4 regions of the Streptomyces inhibens genome follow, and region 3 is predicted to be linked to each of the others. Evidence: riboswitches for the same ligand, from Rfam matches in the RefSeq annotation. Region 3 holds a riboswitch; each other region holds the start of a gene.

Region 1 (3,966 bases), 2.6 Mb from region 3:
CCTCGGTCAGCAGCTTGAGTTCGGCTTCGGTGAGGGGCAGGTCGGCGAGCGCGAGGAGGGCCGGGAGCTGGGAGACCGTGCGGGCGCTGGCGATGGGGGCCGCGACGGTGGGCTGAGCGGCGAGCCAGGCGAGGGCGACGGTGGCGACCTCGGCTTCGTGGGCGGCGGCGACGGTGTCGAGGGCCTTGAGGACGCGGAGGCCGCGGTCGGTTGTCACGTGCTTGGCGGCGCCCTCGGAGCGGGCGCTGTCGACCGTGGTGCCCGGGCGGTACTTGCCGGTCAGGAAGCCGGAAGCGAGGGCGAAGTACGGGACGGCCGCCACGCCGTTGCGGGCGGCGACATCGGCGAGTTCGCCCTCGTAGGTGTCGCGGGAGACCAGGTTGTAGTGCGGCTGGAGGGCGACGTAGCGGGCCAGGCCCTCGCGGGCGGAGAAGGCCAGGGACTCCTCCAGGCGCTTCGCGGAGATGTTGGAGGCCGCGATCTCACGGACCTTGCCGGCCTGGACGAGGTCGTTGAGGGCGGTGAGGAACTCCGAGACCTCGACCGATTCGTCGTCGTAGTGGGTGTAGTAGAGGTCGATGTAGTCGGTGCGGAGACGGGTGAGGGACTCGTCGACCGCGGCCTTGATCGTGCCGGCGGACAGCCCTTTGTAGTCGGGGTGCGCGCCGACCTTGGTAGCGATGACGACATCGGAGCGATTGCCGCGGGAGGCCAGCCAGTTGCCGATGACGGTTTCGGATTCGCCGCCCTTGTTGCCCGGCACCCAGGCGGAGTAGACGTCCGCGGTGTCGATGAAGTTGCCACCGCCCGCCACATACGCGTCGAGGACGGCGAAGGACTCGTTCTCGTCGGCGGTCCAGCCGAAGACGTTGCCGCCGAGGGAGAGGGGCGAGACGGAGAGCGAGCCGAGGGCCTTGGGGGCATGGGGGGTGTGCGGTGTCGCGGTCATACGTGGTTGCAGCGTTGAGGAGAGGGGGGATATTCCCCCTCCCCTCCATCAGCAACCCAACGGCAACCGGTGTCGGATGCGTCAGACGTTGACGCCGTGGTCGCGCAGCCACGGCATCGGGTCTATCGGGTCACCGGCGCCCGGGCGTACCTCCAGGTGGAGGTGGGGGCCGGTGACGTTGCCGGTGGCACCTACGCGGCCGATGACATCGCCGGTGTCGACCTTGCCGGAGGTCTTCACCATCGAGGACAGATGGCAGAACCAGAGCTCGGTGCCGTCGTCGAGGGTGAGGACGATGCGGTAGCCGTACGAGCCCGCCCAGCCGGCCTGGGTGATGGTGCCGGAGTGAACTGCCTTGACGGGAGTGCCCGTTGGGGCGGCGAAGTCCTGCCCGGTGTGGTCCGCGGCCCAGCGGTCGCCGGCCTGGCCGAAGCTGGCGGTGAGGGTGTAGGAGGAGACCGGGGCGATGAAGCTCTTGGCGAGTTTGGCCAGGCGTTCCGCCTCCGCCTTCTGACGGGCCGCTTCCTCCGCCTTGCGCTTGGCCTCCAGCTCTGCCGCCTCCTTGGCGGCCGCGGCCTTCTCGGCCGCCTTCTGCTGGGTGGCCGCCTCTTTCGCGGCCTGCTGGATCGCGGCCTGTTCGGCGGCCTCGCGGGCCTCCTGCTCGGCGGCGCCCTGCTGTGCGTCGGCCTGCTGGAGGATGCGGCTGCGCAGCGCCTCGCCGGCGTCCGTACCCGTCTGCGTGGTCCGGCTCAGCGGGCCCGGGGAGTCGGCCGCGGAAGCGGCGTTCGCCGAGGCGGCGGAGTCGGCGCCCTCGTTCGCGTCCGAGTCGGATATGAGGTCGCCGATGCCGGGCAGGGACTTGGCGTCCGGCAGCTTGTCGGAGATGTCGTCGGCCATGCCGCCGATGTCGGGCATCGAGATCGGGACCGGCGGGCGGTTCTCGGCCGCGGCCATGCCGCCCGCGCCGACCGCCGCGATGACGCCGACGCCCAGGACCGTGCCGCTGCGGGCGAGTCCGCCGCCACGCTGCCTGGCCACCCGGTGCTTACCGCGGACGGGGCGGAGCGAGTCCTCGCCGGGATTCCATTCCTCCCACGGCCCGTCGCTGTTGTTGTCCGCACCGGGGCCCGGGAAGGCTCCTCGGTCATCGAGCTCGTACGGGGACGAAGCCTCGGGGGCAGGCCTGTTGGACGCCACGGGGGCGCACTCCTTTCCTTCCTTCTCGCCTACCGGGTTAGCTGACGGGTTCGGAGCAGGAAGGTCTCCTACGGGCGCCCTCTGGCGAGGGGGCGTCCGATTCACCCCAAGGAGGTGGTTCCCCGGTTCCCTTGGTGCAGTTCGAAGCGCTGGAGGTGCGTGAAGTGCGCGTGCGGGATTCGGCGTCGGCGCGCGGTGCCGCCTCTTGCGACGGCTGGGACGACCGCGCTGCGTTATCGGACAGTAATAGAGATCGCAGCCGTTTTCCAAGCCTTCCCGCGAATCCATATGTGCTCCGCACAAGCTTTGGCATGGACTTTTTCCTCCGCCAAGGTCGCAAACCAGGGCGAGTTGACCGCGCACTCCTAAACGATCTCTCGTTGATTGTGCGTCAGTCGTTATGCGGAGGGGTGCCCCCCAGTTACGGAGCGTGAGAGCAGTAACGTCGGATCATGGTCGTCAACGTCGGGAACGCCGGACACTCCGAGAGCGCCACGAACACCGGACACCTCGCGCGCACCCCCTACACCACGAGCGACGAGCGCATCGACAGCGGTGCCGGTACGCGGGGAGTGGCGGAGCGGTACCGGGACTTCTCCTGGCGGGAGGCGCGCGGGCGGTCCGACGCCCATGAGGAGTTGAGCGCGCGGATCAGCCAGGACCCGGAGTTCTGCGATCTGCTGTCGGGGTCGCTGCCCGCCGGCGACAAGCGGCAGCCGAACCTCCTGCTCGCCGCCGTCCGGTATCTCGACGGCCCGCACGCGGAGCAGGGCCCGCACGGCGCGGCGGCCTACGGGCGCTGGCGCGAGTGGACGATCCGGCACTGGGACAAGGTGCGCGCGGTGATCATGCAGCGCGCCACCCAGACCAACGAACCGGCCCGCTGCGCCACCCTGCTGCCGCTGCTCGCCCGTCTGCCGCAGCCGCTGGCGCTGCTGGAGGTCGGCGCGTCGGCGGGGCTGTGTCTGCACCCCGACCGCTATCGGTACCGGTATCAGCAGGGGTACGGGGACGAGGGCGGCGCCCATGGTGCCGGGGCGGTCGAGGTGGGGGCGCCGGGGAGCCCGGTGGTGTTCGGGTGCCGTACGGAGTGGCCGGCCGAGCGGCTGCCCGACCGGCTGCCCGAGATCGCCTGGCGTGCCGGTATCGACCTCAACCCGCTCGACCCGGTCGCCGTACCGGACGATCTGCGCTGGCTGCGGGCGCTCGTATGGCCGGGCGACGAGGAGCGCGCGGCGCGGCTGTCGGCGGCCGTCGAGGCCGTCCGGGCGGCGCCGCGGCCGCGGATCGTGCGCGGCGATCTGATCGACGAGCTGCCCGCGCTCGCCGCCGAGGCGCCGCCCGAGGCGACGCTGGTCATCTTCCACAGCGCCGTGCTGACCTATCTCCCGCCCGCCCGCCGCGAGGAGTTCGCACAGCTCGTACGGTCGCTGCTGGAGGGGCGGGCCGGCGGCGGGCACTGGATCTCCAACGAGCACCACTCCGTCCTGCCGTGGATCACCGCGCCGGCGCCCCCCTTGCCGCACCCCGAGGACGAGCTGCTGCTCACCCTCGCGCTGGACGGGCGCCCCGTCGCGCTCACCGGCCCGCACGGGCAGAGCCTGCACCGGCTGCGGGGTGCGGAGGAAGCGGCCGGGGCAGCGCGGACGACGGGGAGCTGAGCGGCTCCACGCCCGTAAGAACCCGCCCGGCAGGCTCTGAGGGCCGGCCGGCCCCTACTTCCCCATCGGCCGCTGCACCGCCAGCAGGGCCATGTCGTCGGCCGGCGCCCCGCCCGTATGCCGTGCGACGTCCTCGATGAGCGTGTCCAAGAGGTCGCC
Region 2 (3,966 bases), 3.1 Mb from region 3:
TTTGTCACGGCGGGAGTGACCGGGGCCGGTATCGCCCTGCCACTGCTCGGCGCGAGCGGTGCCCACGCCGCCGACACCGCGACCTGGGACAAGGTCGCCCAGTGTGAGAGTGGCGGCGTGTGGAGCTCGGCCTCGGGCAACGGCTACTACGGCGGGCTGCAGCTGACCCAGGACATGTGGGACAACTACGGCGGCTCGGCCTATGCCTCGCGCCCCGACCTCGCCAGCCGCGCCCAGCAGATCGCGGTGGCCGAGTCGATCCTCGACGACCGAGGCCCGGACGCCTGGCCGAGCTGTGCCGTCGACGCCGGACTGACCAAGGACGGCCGCGCGCCGGAGGTCAACCCGGGCAGCACCGCCACCCCGCAGCCCGACCCGTCGGACGCCGAAGGCTCCTCGGACCCCTGGGACCGGTCCGATGCGTCCGACGAGCCCGACGGCTCGGACTCCTCCGGGCCGCACGACGGGCGGACCGGCGGGAAGAAGGACGGGCAGGCCGACGGACAGGCCGACGGACAGGCCGACGGACGGGCCGACGGGCGGACCGACGAGCCGTCCGGCACGACGCCCTCGCCGTCCGCGCCCGACGACTCGGATTCGGCCGGCTCCGGCGACGCGACCCAGGGCACGGACCGCACCCCGGAGCCGTCCGGCTCCACGAAGCCCGGCGAGGAGGACGGCGAAGCCTCGCACTCCGCCGACCCGGCCGACGGCGGCGGACGTACCGACAATGCCGGCATACCGGGTGAAGTGCCCGCGAAGGGCAAGCACCGCGGCGATGCGGGCGACGAGGGCGACGGCGACCGGACGTCCGGCGGCCGGCACGCCTCGCGCGGCGATGACGCGCACCGTACGGGCCCGGCGGCCGACGGCGACTACACCGTGCGCCCGGGTGACAGCCTGTCAGCCATCGCCCAGGCCCATCGGCTGCCCGGCGGATGGCCCGCGCTGTACGAGCGCAACGAGGGCGTCGTCGGCTCCGACGCGGACCTGATCCAGCCGGGTCAGCTGCTCGATCTCGGGCACAAGGAAGGCTAGTTCGCCGCCTTCGTCCCATTTCGTGAAAGTGAGACAAGGCTCTCGTTGCCCGTCACGCCCCAGTCTGCTCATTGCCGTCATAACGGGCTTCACCTGCGGATATGTGACCAACCCGTGATCAAAAACGGTCAACTTGGTTCAGATGGTGGGGTTTGAACATCAAGGGGGTTGCTGCTTACGGTCGGGACCGCTCGCCAAAGCGGGCCCGTCGATCACACGCCGAATCCTGCCGGTGATCGAAGGCAGTTGACGCGCAAGCGCCGAAGGCAGGAGCGGGGGAACCAAGGTAAGTGCCGGCCCCGCCCGCGAAAGCGGGTCAGCCGGCTTGGGGTGAAGCCGGGTGCGCCATGTGCACCCGGCCGGGCACTCACAGCCCGAACCCGACAGCTCACCTCGTAGGCGTCGGTGAGGAAACGAACGAACCATGCTGATCAACAAGGGCAAGCACCGTCGTCCCTCCAAGGCCGTCCGCGTCGCCACCCTCGCCGGTGTCGCCGGTGCCGCCGTCGCCGTCCCGCTGATGGGTGCCACCTCCGCCTCCGCCGCCTCCGTCGCCACCTGGGACAAGGTCGCTCAGTGCGAGTCCGGCGGCAACTGGTCGATCAACACCGGTAACGGCTACTACGGTGGCCTGCAGTTCTCCAACTCCAGCTGGGCCGCCGCCGGTGGCACCCAGTACGCGCCGCGCGCCGACCTGGCCACCAAGGACCAGCAGATCGCCGCCGCCGAGAAGCTCCTCGCCATCCAGGGCCCGGGCGCCTGGTCCTGCGCCGCCGCCGGCGGCCTGACCTCCGGTGGCCCCGCCGCCGACGTCAACCCCTCCGGCTCCTCCGCGCAGACCAAGTCCGCGCCGCAGGAGAACACCGCCGCCGTGAAGAAGACCCCGGCCGCCGCGCAGGAGAAGGCGCAGCCGGCCCCGAAGAAGTCGAACGGCCACGGCAACTACACCGTCAAGGCGGGCGACACCCTCGCCAAGATAGCCAAGGCCCACGGCACCAACTGGAAGTCGGTCTACGCGGCCAACAAGTCCGTCATCGGCGGCAACCCGAACCTGATCCTCCCGGGCCAGAAGCTCAGCATCTGATCCGTCCCCTCACCGGGATTCCGCGGGCCCGGGCGGCGGGCCCCGTTCTTCCTCCGTGAGACCACCCCGCCCGGCGCGCCGTTCCCCCCAGCGCGCCGCGGCGGGGTTTCTCGCACCCGGGCCGCACACCGGCCCGAACCCCGCGCCGTACCCGATCCGGCCGCACGTCCCTGACCAGCCCTCACGCGCGACTTTCCCCGTTTGGCGAACAATGCGCCCAAACATCCCGTGAACTGGGCATTTGGGAAGCTTTTCGGGCCATTCCGTCCCACGGAGCGGGCCAAGGGCAAGCGGACGCACCCAAGCCCGTTAGGCTCGTGCTGCAGAACTCCAGACACCCATGAAGGAGACAACGTGCCGTCCATCGACGTCGTCGTAGCCCGCGAAATTCTCGACTCGCGAGGTAATCCCACGGTCGAGGTCGAGGTCGGCCTCGACGACGGCAGCACGGGCCGTGCCGCCGTGCCGTCCGGCGCCTCGACCGGTGCCTTCGAGGCCATCGAGCTTCGCGACGGCGACCCGAACCGCTACCTGGGCAAGGGTGTGGAGAAGGCCGTCCTGGCCGTCATCGAGCAGATCGGCCCGGAGCTCGTCGGCTACGACGCGACCGAGCAGCGGCTGATCGACCAGGCGATGTTCGACCTGGACGCCACCGACAACAAGGGCTCGCTCGGCGCCAACGCCATCCTCGGCGTCTCCCTGGCCGTCGCGCACGCCGCCTCCGAGGCCAGTGACCTCCCGCTGTTCCGCTACCTCGGTGGCCCGAACGCGCATGTCCTGCCCGTCCCGATGATGAACATCCTGAACGGCGGCTCGCACGCCGACTCCAATGTGGACATCCAGGAGTTCATGATCGCCCCGATCGGCGCGGAGTCCTTCTCCGAGGCGCTGCGCTGGGGCGCCGAGGTCTACCACACCCTCAAGAAGGTCCTGAAGGCCAAGGGCCTGGCCACCGGCCTCGGCGACGAGGGCGGCTTCGCCCCGAACCTGGGCTCCAACCGCGAGGCCCTCGACCTCATCCTCGAGGCCATCAAGGAAGCCGGTTACGCCCCCGGCCAGGACATCGCGCTCGCGCTGGACGTCGCCGCCTCCGAGTTCTACAAGGACGGCAAGTACCAGTTCGAGGGCAAGGACCGCTCGGCCGCCGAGATGACCGAGTACTACGAGGAGCTGGTGGCGGCCTACCCGCTGGTCTCCATCGAGGACCCGCTGTTCGAGGACGACTGGGCCGGCTGGAAGGTCATCACCGACAAGCTCGGCGCCAAGGTGCAGCTCGTCGGCGACGACCTGTTCGTCACCAACCCCGAGCGCCTCGCCCGCGGCATCGAGGAGGGCTCCGCCAACGCGCTGCTGGTGAAGGTCAACCAGATCGGCTCGCTGACCGAGACCCTGGACGCCGTCGAGCTGGCCCAGCGCAACGGCTTCAAGTGCATGATGTCGCACCGCTCCGGTGAGACCGAGGACGTCACCATCGCCGACCTCGCCGTCGCCACCAACTGCGGCCAGATCAAGACCGGCGCCCCGGCCCGCTCCGAGCGCGTCGCCAAGTACAACCAGCTGCTGCGCATCGAGGAGATCCTCGACGACGCCGCGGTCTACGCCGGCCGCTCCGCCTTCCCGCGGTTCCGCCAGGGCTGATCACGGCGGCAAGGGCTAATCGGGCGAGCCAACCGCCCAGCACCCCGTACGTCCCCGGTGGCGGTCCCGTACCGTTGCCGGGGACGTACCTGCTTCAGCAGTCAGGCGTCAGGGAGTGAAGGGGAGACGACGTGCCCGCGGACCGGTTCTCGACCGCGACCCGACTCAAGGCGCTCGGCGAGCAGGCCGCCGCCCGCGTCTACCGC
Region 3 (3,966 bases):
CGCACGTACTACGCGCCCAACAACGCCGTCCTGTCGATCGTCGGTGACATCGACTCCGCACACACGCTGGCCTGGGTGGAGAAGTACTTCGGCTCGATCCCCTCGCACGACGGCAAGCAGCCGCCGAGGGACGGCACGCTGCCCGACAACATCGGCGGCGAGCTGCGCGAGGTCGTCGAGGAGGATGTGCCCTCGCGTGCCCTGATGGCGGCCTACCGCCTGCCGCACGACGGCACCCGTGAGGCGGACGCCGCGGACCTCGCGCTGACCGTCCTGGGCGGCGGCGAGTCCTCCCGCCTGTACAACCGGCTGGTGCGGCGCGACCGCAGCGCCGTGGCCGCAGGCTTCGGCCTGCTGCGGCTGGCCGGCGCGCCCTCGCTGGGCTGGCTGGACGTGAAGACGTCCGGTGGGGTGGAGGTCCCCGACATCGAGCGCGCGGTCGACGAGGAGCTGGCCCGCTTCGCCGCCGAGGGGCCGACCCCGGAGGAGATGGAGCGGGCGCAGGCCCAGTTGGAGCGCGAATGGCTGGACCGTCTGGCGACGGTCAGCGGCCGCGCCGACGAACTGTGCCGCTTCGCCGTCCTGTTCGGCGACCCGCAGCTCGCGCTGACCGCCGTCCAGCGGGTCCTGGACGTCACCCCCGAGGAGGTGCAGGCGGTCGCCAAGGCCCGGCTGCGCCCCGACAACCGCGCGGTGCTCGTCTACGAGCCCACCGAGCCGACCGACGCCGCCGACACCGAGGAAGGGGAGGCGGACCAGTGAGCGACGCCACCACCCACGCGGGTTCCCCCGCGAGCACCATGGACTTCCACCCGCAGCCCCAGGGCGGCGCGCCCAAGCCGTGGGCCTTCCCGGCCCCCGAGCGCAGCCAACTGCCCAACGGGCTCACCCTGCTGACCAGCCACCGCCCCGGCCAGCAGGTCGTCGCCGTCGAGATCAATCTCGTCGCCCCTCTGGACGCCGAGCCCGAGGCCCTGGACGGCGTCGCCACGATCATGGCGCGCGCCCTGTCCGAGGGCACCGACAAGCACGACGCGGAGGAGTTCGCCGCCGAGCTGGAACGCTGCGGCGCCACCCTGGACGCACACGCCGACCACCCCGGCGTACGGGTCTCCCTCGAGGTGCCGGCCTCCCGGCTGCACCGCGCGCTCGGCCTGCTCGCCGACGCGCTGCGCGCCCCCGCGTTCCCGGACAGCGAGGTCGAGCGGCTGGTGCGCAACCGCCTCGACGAGATCCCGCACGAGCTCGCCAACCCGGCCCGGCGTGCCGCGATGGCGCTGTCCAAGGAACTGTTTCCGGCCACCTCTCGCATGTCGCGGCCCCGTCAGGGCACCGAGGAGACCGTCGCCCGCGTCGACGCCGCGGCCGTCCGCGCCTTCTACGACGCCCATGTACGGCCCGCCACGGCCACCGCCGTCATCGTCGGTGACTTCACCGGCATCGACCTGGGCGCGGCGCTCGCCGACACCCTCGGCGCCTGGAGCGGCTCCACCGCCGAGCCGCTGAAGGCCTCGCCGATCATCGCCGACGACACCGGCCGTGTGGTGATCGTGGACCGCCCCGGTGCCGTCCAGACGCAGCTGCTCATCGGCCGTATCGGTGCAGACCGGCACGACCGGGTGTGGCCCGCGCAGGTCCTCGGCACGTACTGCCTGGGCGGCACCCTCACCTCGCGGCTGGACCGCGTGCTGCGTGAGGAGAAGGGCTACACCTACGGGGTGCGCGCCTTCGGCCAGGTGCTGCGCTCCACCGCCCCCACGTCTCCCGAGGGAGCCACCGGCGCCTCGCTGCTCGCCATCAGTGGCTCGGTGGACACCGCCTCCACCGTCCCGGCGCTGGAGGACCTGTGGCAGGTGCTGCGGACCCTCGCGGCAGGGGGGCTGACGGACGAGGAGCGGGATGTCGCCGTGCAGAACCTCGTCGGGGTCGCGCCGCTCAAGTACGAGACCGCGGCGGCCGTCGCGGGCACTCTCGCCGACCAGGTGGAGCAGCAGCTCCCGGACGACTTCCAGGCGCAGTTGTACGTCCGTCTCGCGGAGACCGGCACGGTCGAGGCGACCGCGGCGGCGGTCAACGCCTTCCCGGTGGACCGACTGGTCACGGTCCTGGTGGGTGACGCGGCGCAGATCGCCGAGCCCGTCAAGGCGCTGGGCATCGGTGAGGTGACGGTCGTCAGCGGCTAGCCCGTCATGTGACGGATGGTCACATATCGACAAAGCGGCTCCCGTGGTGCTCGTTCACCGCGGGAGCCGCTGTATGTCCGGTTTATCACGGCTGGTTGCCGGATTCTTGTGGCATCCCGCACAAAAAAGCGGTTCTGTTTGCCGATTGAAAGTTGCCCCGATTAGCGTCGGTCCGGCTGTTCGTCACAAGTCCGCCACAACAGTGGCACCGAACAGTCATCGCCGAGTCCCCGTACGGCGCGAGCCAGGGGAGCCGGGGACCCACATGTCCCCTGGGGTGAATCGGACTCCTCTTCGGAGGAGCCCGTAGGAGACCTTCCTGCTCCGAACCCGTCAGCTAACCCGGTAGGCGAGAAGGAAGGAAAGGACAAGCCAGCACATGGCGTTCACCCGTGCCACCGGGAAGCACCGTCGTGCGAGCCGCACCGCTCGGACGACCCGCAAGATCGCCGGCATAGCCACCCTCGCGGCCGGCGGCGTTGTCGCCTCCGTGGCCTCGCCGGCGCTGGCCGCCACGGACGAGGCGCGCACCCACGACACCGGTCTGCAGCAGGCCGTCGTGCTGGGTGACGAGCTCGCCAACAGCATCGAGGCCCAGGCCGACGCGCAGCAGGCCGCCGCCGAGGTCGCCGCCGCCAAGGCGAAGGCCGAGGCCGTCGCCAAGAAGGAGGCCGAGCGGCGCGCCGAGGAGGCCCGGAAGAAGGCCAAGGCCGCCCACGAGGCCAAGGTCCGCGCCGCCCGCGACGCGGAGCGCAAGCGCCTCAACGCCTTCGTCGTCCCCATCGCCGACTCCTACGTCTCCACCGCGTACAAGGCCTCCAGCGGCCTGTGGTCCTCGGGCAGCCACACCGGCATCGACTTCCACGCGGCCTCCGGCACCTCCGTCCACGCCGTGGGCGCGGGCACTGTCGTCGAGGCCGGCTGGGGCGGCGCGTACGGCAACAACATCGTGATCAAGATGCACGACGGTACGTACACCCAGTACGGCCACCTGTCGTCGCTCGGCGTCTCGGTCGGCCAGACCGTCGCCCCGGGCGAGCAGATCGGCCTCTCCGGCGCCACCGGCAACGTCACCGGCCCGCACCTGCACTTCGAGGCCCGCACCGGCCCCGACTACGGCTCGGACATCGACCCGATCGCGTATCTGCGCTCCCACGGCGTCAACGTCTGAGGCGCCGCCTCGCCGACGCCTGAGGCACCGCCTCGTCACTGTCCGAGGCGCCGCCTCGTCGGTGTCCGAGGCGCCGCCTCGTCGGTGTCCGAGGCGCCGCCTCGTCGGTGTCGGCCTTGTCCGGCACCCCGCCTCGCACCGTCTTCCGAAGCCCCGGTCCCCCAGCCGGGGCTTCGGTATATCCGGCGAGCGGTCCATGCACGCCGGATACATCGATGACGGCCTGCGACTGGCCAAAAAATAACCATGAATAACAGGAGTCCGCCGGAAAAGCCGTCCCGGTCGAATAGAGTCACGGAAAAGTCGCCGACCGGCGGCGTTTCCAGGAGATTACGGCGGAGGCACGGACGATGCGAGGCCATATTTCCGCGCATGCGGTGTGCACGGCGATTCGCGAGGACATTGTGTCCGGTGCGCTGGCGCCGGGGAGCAGGCTGATCGAGGAGATCCTGGCGGCCCGCTACGGCGTCTCGAGAGTGCCGGTCCGTGAAGCGCTGCGCACCCTGCAGTCCGAGGGGTTCGTCACCACCCGCCACCACGCGGGCGCCTGTGTCGCCGAGCCCACCGAGCAGGAGGCCGCCGATCTCCTGGACGTCCGCGGCCTGTTGGAGC
Region 4 (3,966 bases), 1.2 Mb from region 3:
GACCCGGCGCAGCGCCTGCGGGAAGGTGATCTTCTCGCGGGAGGAGAGGGCGTCGATCATCGCCTCGGCGCGCTCGCCGATCCCGCGCTTGGGGACGTTGAGGATCCGGCGCAGCGGGACGGTGTCCTCGGGGTTGGCGAGCACCCGCAGATACGCCAGGACGTCGCGGACCTCCTTGCGCTCGTAGAAGCGCACACCGCCGACGACCTTGTAGGGCAGCCCGACCCGGATGAAGATCTCTTCGAAGACACGGGACTGGGCGTTGGTGCGGTAGAAGACGGCGACATCGCCGGCCTTGGAGTCGCCGGCGTCCGTCAGCCGGTCGATCTCGTCGGCGACGAACTGCGCCTCGTCGTGCTCGGTGTCGGCGACATAGCCGGTGATCTTGGGGCCGGCGCCGGCGTCCGTCCAGAGGTTCTTGGGGCGGCGGTTCTCGTTGCGCTCGATGACGGCGTTGGCGGCGGACAGGATGGTCTGGCTGGAGCGGTAGTTCTGCTCCAGCAGGATCGTCGTGGCGTCCGGGTAGTCCTCCTCGAACTGGAGGATGTTGCGGATCGTGGCGCCGCGGAACGCGTAGATCGACTGGTCGGCGTCACCGACGACGCACAGCTCGGCGGCGGGCATCTCGGCCGTACCAGGGCCGACCAGCTCGCGGACGAGGGTGTACTGGGCGTGGTTGGTGTCCTGGTACTCGTCGACGAGGACGTGGCGGAAGCGGCGGCGGTAGTGCTCGGCGACATCCGGGAAGGCCTGGAGCAGATTGACCGTCGTCATGATGATGTCGTCGAAGTCCAGGGCGTTGGCCTCGCGCAGCCGCGCCTGGTACATCGCATACGCCTCGGCCAGAGTCTTCTCGAAACCGTCGGCCGCCGTCCCGGCGAAGGTCTCCTCGTCGATAAGCTCGTTCTTGAGGTTGGAGATCTTCGCGCTGAAGGACTTGGGCGGGAAGCGCTTGGGGTCCAGGTCCAGGTCGCGGCAGACCAGGGCCATCAGGCGCTTCGAATCGGCGGCGTCGTAGATCGAGAAGGAGGACGTGAAGCCCAGCTTCTTGGACTCGCGGCGCAGGATCCGTACGCAGGCGCTGTGGAAGGTGGAGACCCACATGGCGTTGGCACGCGGGCCGACCAGCTCCTCGACGCGCTCCTTCATCTCACCGGCGGCCTTGTTGGTGAAGGTGATCGCGAGGATCTGGCCGGGGTGGACATGGCGCTCGGCGAGCAGATGCGCGATGCGGTGGGTCAGCACCCGGGTCTTGCCGGAGCCGGCGCCGGCGACGATCAGCAGCGGGCTGCCCGTGTGCACCACGGCGGCCTTCTGCTCGTCGTTGAGCCCCTCCAGCAGCGCCGCCGCGTCGACGGGCGGGCGGGCGGCGCCGTCGCGGTAGTACGCCTCCCTGGGCACGGGCGCGTCGAACTTCCCGCCGAAGAGGTCGGCGGGGATCTCCTCCGGGGCCGGGCCGTGCTCGTCCTCGGGAGGTGGCGGGTGCTCCTCCTCGCCCTTGTGGCCGAGGTCCGCCAGGAAGCTGTCGTCAAAGAGGCTGCTCATCGCCCACCGAGTCTAGGCCGCCGCACCGACAGCGTGCTGCGGAGTGGGCGATAGTCGGCCTCGTGCGGGGCGGGCCGCGGCGCTGTGGCTGGTCAGGGGGCCGTCCGCGCGTCGGCCGGGGCGCGCACCCACCTACCCGAATCCGACATCTGCCACAAGGAGCCCCTCATCGCGTTCAGGTCACGAAAAGGTTTCGGGCATATCGAACATCAGCCTTCACAGGAGCCACACGAGTTGGCTAACGTCCTCGCTCAGGCAGCCCGCCTCCCCGCGGACGACCGCGTCCGCACGGGCCGCCCGCGCCGAGTCCGGCCCTGCCGCCAGGCACCCGGAGCCGGGGACCCACCAGCACCAATGGGGTGAATCGATCCGTACGACTGCGCCAGCAGACGTCCGGACCGTAGGGCAAGCCTTCCGTCAGCGACACCCGCCCGAACCCGACAGCTAACCCGGTAGGCGGTCCACGGAAGGAGTTGCCGGCCTTGGCGTCCCATCGCAAGCCGCGCACCAGCGTCCTCACCTCCCCCGGGAGTCGTCGTGCGGCGGCCGGGTTCACCACCGCCGCCCTCGCCTCGGTCACCCTGCTCTCGCAGTCCGCCGACGCGGCCCCCAGCGCGCCCAAGCCCACCATCGAAGAGGTCAAGCAGAAGGTCGACGGCCTCTACCGCCAGGCCGAGGTGGCCACCCAGAAGTACAACGCGGCCAAGGAGCACGCCGATCATCAGCGCGACACCGTGGACGGCCTGCTGAACGCCGCCGCCAAGCGCGCGGAGAAGATGAACGAATCCCGGCGCGAGCTGGGCATGTTCGCCTCGGCGCAGTACCGCACCGGCGGCATGAACCCGACGGCGCAGCTGATGCTCGCCAAGGACCCGCAGCAGTTCGTCGACCGCAACCACCTGATGGAGCGGCTGACCGGTCGGCAAAAGCAGGCGGTCACCGACTACCAGGAGCAGCAGGCGGCGGCCACCCGGCAGCGGGCCGAGGCGACCCGCAGCCTGGAGCAGCTGCAGACGTCGCAGGCCTCCCTGAAGGAGTCCAAGCGTGCCGTCCAGGACAAGCTGGCCGAGGCCCGGCAGCTGCTGTCCCGGCTGACCGCCCAGGAGAAGGCGCGGCTGGCGGAGCTGGAGCGCCAGAAGGAGGCGGCGGCCAAGCGCAAGGCCGAGGAGGAGGCGCGCCGGCAGCAGGAGCGGGAGCGTCAGCAGCAGCAGCAGGACGGCGGCGGCTCCACCGGCGGCCAGACCGGTGGTGGCTCGACGGACGGCGGCTCGACCGGCGACTCGTCCACCACCAAGGCCGAGAAGGCGCTCGCCTTCGCCCGCGCCCAGATCGGCAAGCCGTACGTCTGGGGCGCGACCGGCCCCACCTCCTACGACTGCTCGGGGCTGACGCAGGCGGCGTGGAAGGCGGCCGGGGTCGATCTGCCGCGCACGACCTGGGACCAGGTCAAGGTCGGCCAGCGGGTGGCGACCAGCGATCTCAAGCCCGGTGACCTGGTGTTCTTCTATGACGACATCAGCCACGTAGGCATGTACATAGGCGGCGGCAAGATGATCCACGCGCCGCACCCGGGTGCCAACGTCCGGGAGGAGTCGATCTACTACATGCCGATCTACGGGAGCGTCCGCCCGGCCTGAGCCCGGCCCCGCTCCCCCACAAGGCCACCCCCCACGGCCACCCCCCACACGCCACCGCGCGGCCGTCGCCTCCGGAGTCCGGAGCGCGATGCCCGCGCGGTGTGCCGTAGTGGTGCCGTGGTGGTACCGGCGGCTCAGGTCCAGAGCACCGCGATGAAGATGTTGGCGATCGTGAGTGCGCCGACCGCGCCGAACAGCGGCTTGTCGACCTTCTCCTCGTCCCGCTTGACGTAGACCAGCGCCAGGATCACCACCAGAACGGCCATCTTGATGCCGATCTTGATGTTGTTGACGGGGTGGTCCTGGGCCTGGTTGAGGCCGACCAGCACGATGCCGGTGACCAGCATCGTCAGCGCGCCGTGCAGCATGGCCGGCACGAAGCGGGCGGTGCCCGCGCTCATCGCCTTCATCTGGGTCAGAAAGCCGCCCAGCAGGGAGGCGATGCCGATGATGTGCAGGCCGACGAAGATATTGATTACTACGTCCATAGTGCTGGATCGTAGCCGCCGCATAGCACGGCCCTTCAGGCAGGGCGCCGACAATCGCCGCATCGGTCACGGCAGACCGCTCCCGGCCGTGCGCCCGCGGCGCCGCGGTCACCCGCGTACCGGCAGCGGTCGAAAGCGGGCAATGCCGCGCAAGCGGACTCACCTCCGTGGCGCCCAGGCTTAGCGTCCTCCTCCAAGCGGTCGACTCCCCGCCAACGCCGGGCTCCACACCGGCGTTTCGTCGACCGCCCCGCCGAGAGGTCCGGCGGCGGTCCGCTCCCCCGTTGCGGACCGCC

Evidence for each region. Region 3 has a riboswitch for cyclic di-AMP ahead of KI385_RS32835 (M23 family metallopeptidase). Riboswitches for the same ligand answer to the same signal wherever they lie in the genome.
Region 1: linked by a shared signal. The riboswitch ahead of KI385_RS21445 (M23 family metallopeptidase) and the one ahead of KI385_RS32835 (M23 family metallopeptidase) in region 3 are both predicted to bind cyclic di-AMP.
Region 2: linked by a shared signal. The riboswitch ahead of KI385_RS18785 (transglycosylase family protein) and the one ahead of KI385_RS32835 (M23 family metallopeptidase) in region 3 are both predicted to bind cyclic di-AMP.
Region 4: linked by a shared signal. The riboswitch ahead of KI385_RS27645 (C40 family peptidase) and the one ahead of KI385_RS32835 (M23 family metallopeptidase) in region 3 are both predicted to bind cyclic di-AMP.

Annotation. Positions count from the first base shown of each region.
Region 1 is NZ_CP084681.1:4,697,827-4,701,792, forward strand. It holds gene KI385_RS21440 (aldo/keto reductase) at 1-949, opposite strand, end outside; gene KI385_RS21445 (M23 family metallopeptidase) at 1,031-2,146, opposite strand; cyclic di-AMP (ydaO/yuaA leader) riboswitch at 2,158-2,305, opposite strand; gene KI385_RS21450 (DUF2332 domain-containing protein) at 2,599-3,807, shown strand; gene KI385_RS21455 (PP2C family protein-serine/threonine phosphatase) at 3,862-3,966, opposite strand, start outside.
Region 2 is NZ_CP084681.1:4,128,736-4,132,701, reverse strand. It holds gene KI385_RS18790 (transglycosylase family protein) at 1-1,038, shown strand, start outside; cyclic di-AMP (ydaO/yuaA leader) riboswitch at 1,287-1,455, shown strand; gene KI385_RS18785 (transglycosylase family protein) at 1,463-2,122, shown strand; gene eno (phosphopyruvate hydratase) at 2,477-3,760, shown strand; gene KI385_RS18775 (FtsB family cell division protein) at 3,892-3,966, shown strand, end outside.
Region 3 is NZ_CP084681.1:7,266,832-7,270,797, forward strand. It holds gene KI385_RS32825 (M16 family metallopeptidase) at 1-762, shown strand, start outside; gene KI385_RS32830 (M16 family metallopeptidase) at 801-2,183, shown strand; cyclic di-AMP (ydaO/yuaA leader) riboswitch at 2,394-2,550, shown strand; gene KI385_RS32835 (M23 family metallopeptidase) at 2,563-3,354, shown strand; gene KI385_RS32840 (GntR family transcriptional regulator) at 3,705-3,966, shown strand, end outside.
Region 4 is NZ_CP084681.1:6,058,896-6,062,861, reverse strand. It holds gene pcrA (DNA helicase PcrA) at 1-1,545, opposite strand, end outside; cyclic di-AMP (ydaO/yuaA leader) riboswitch at 1,851-2,020, shown strand; gene KI385_RS27645 (C40 family peptidase) at 2,028-3,182, shown strand; gene KI385_RS27640 (hypothetical protein) at 3,317-3,670, opposite strand.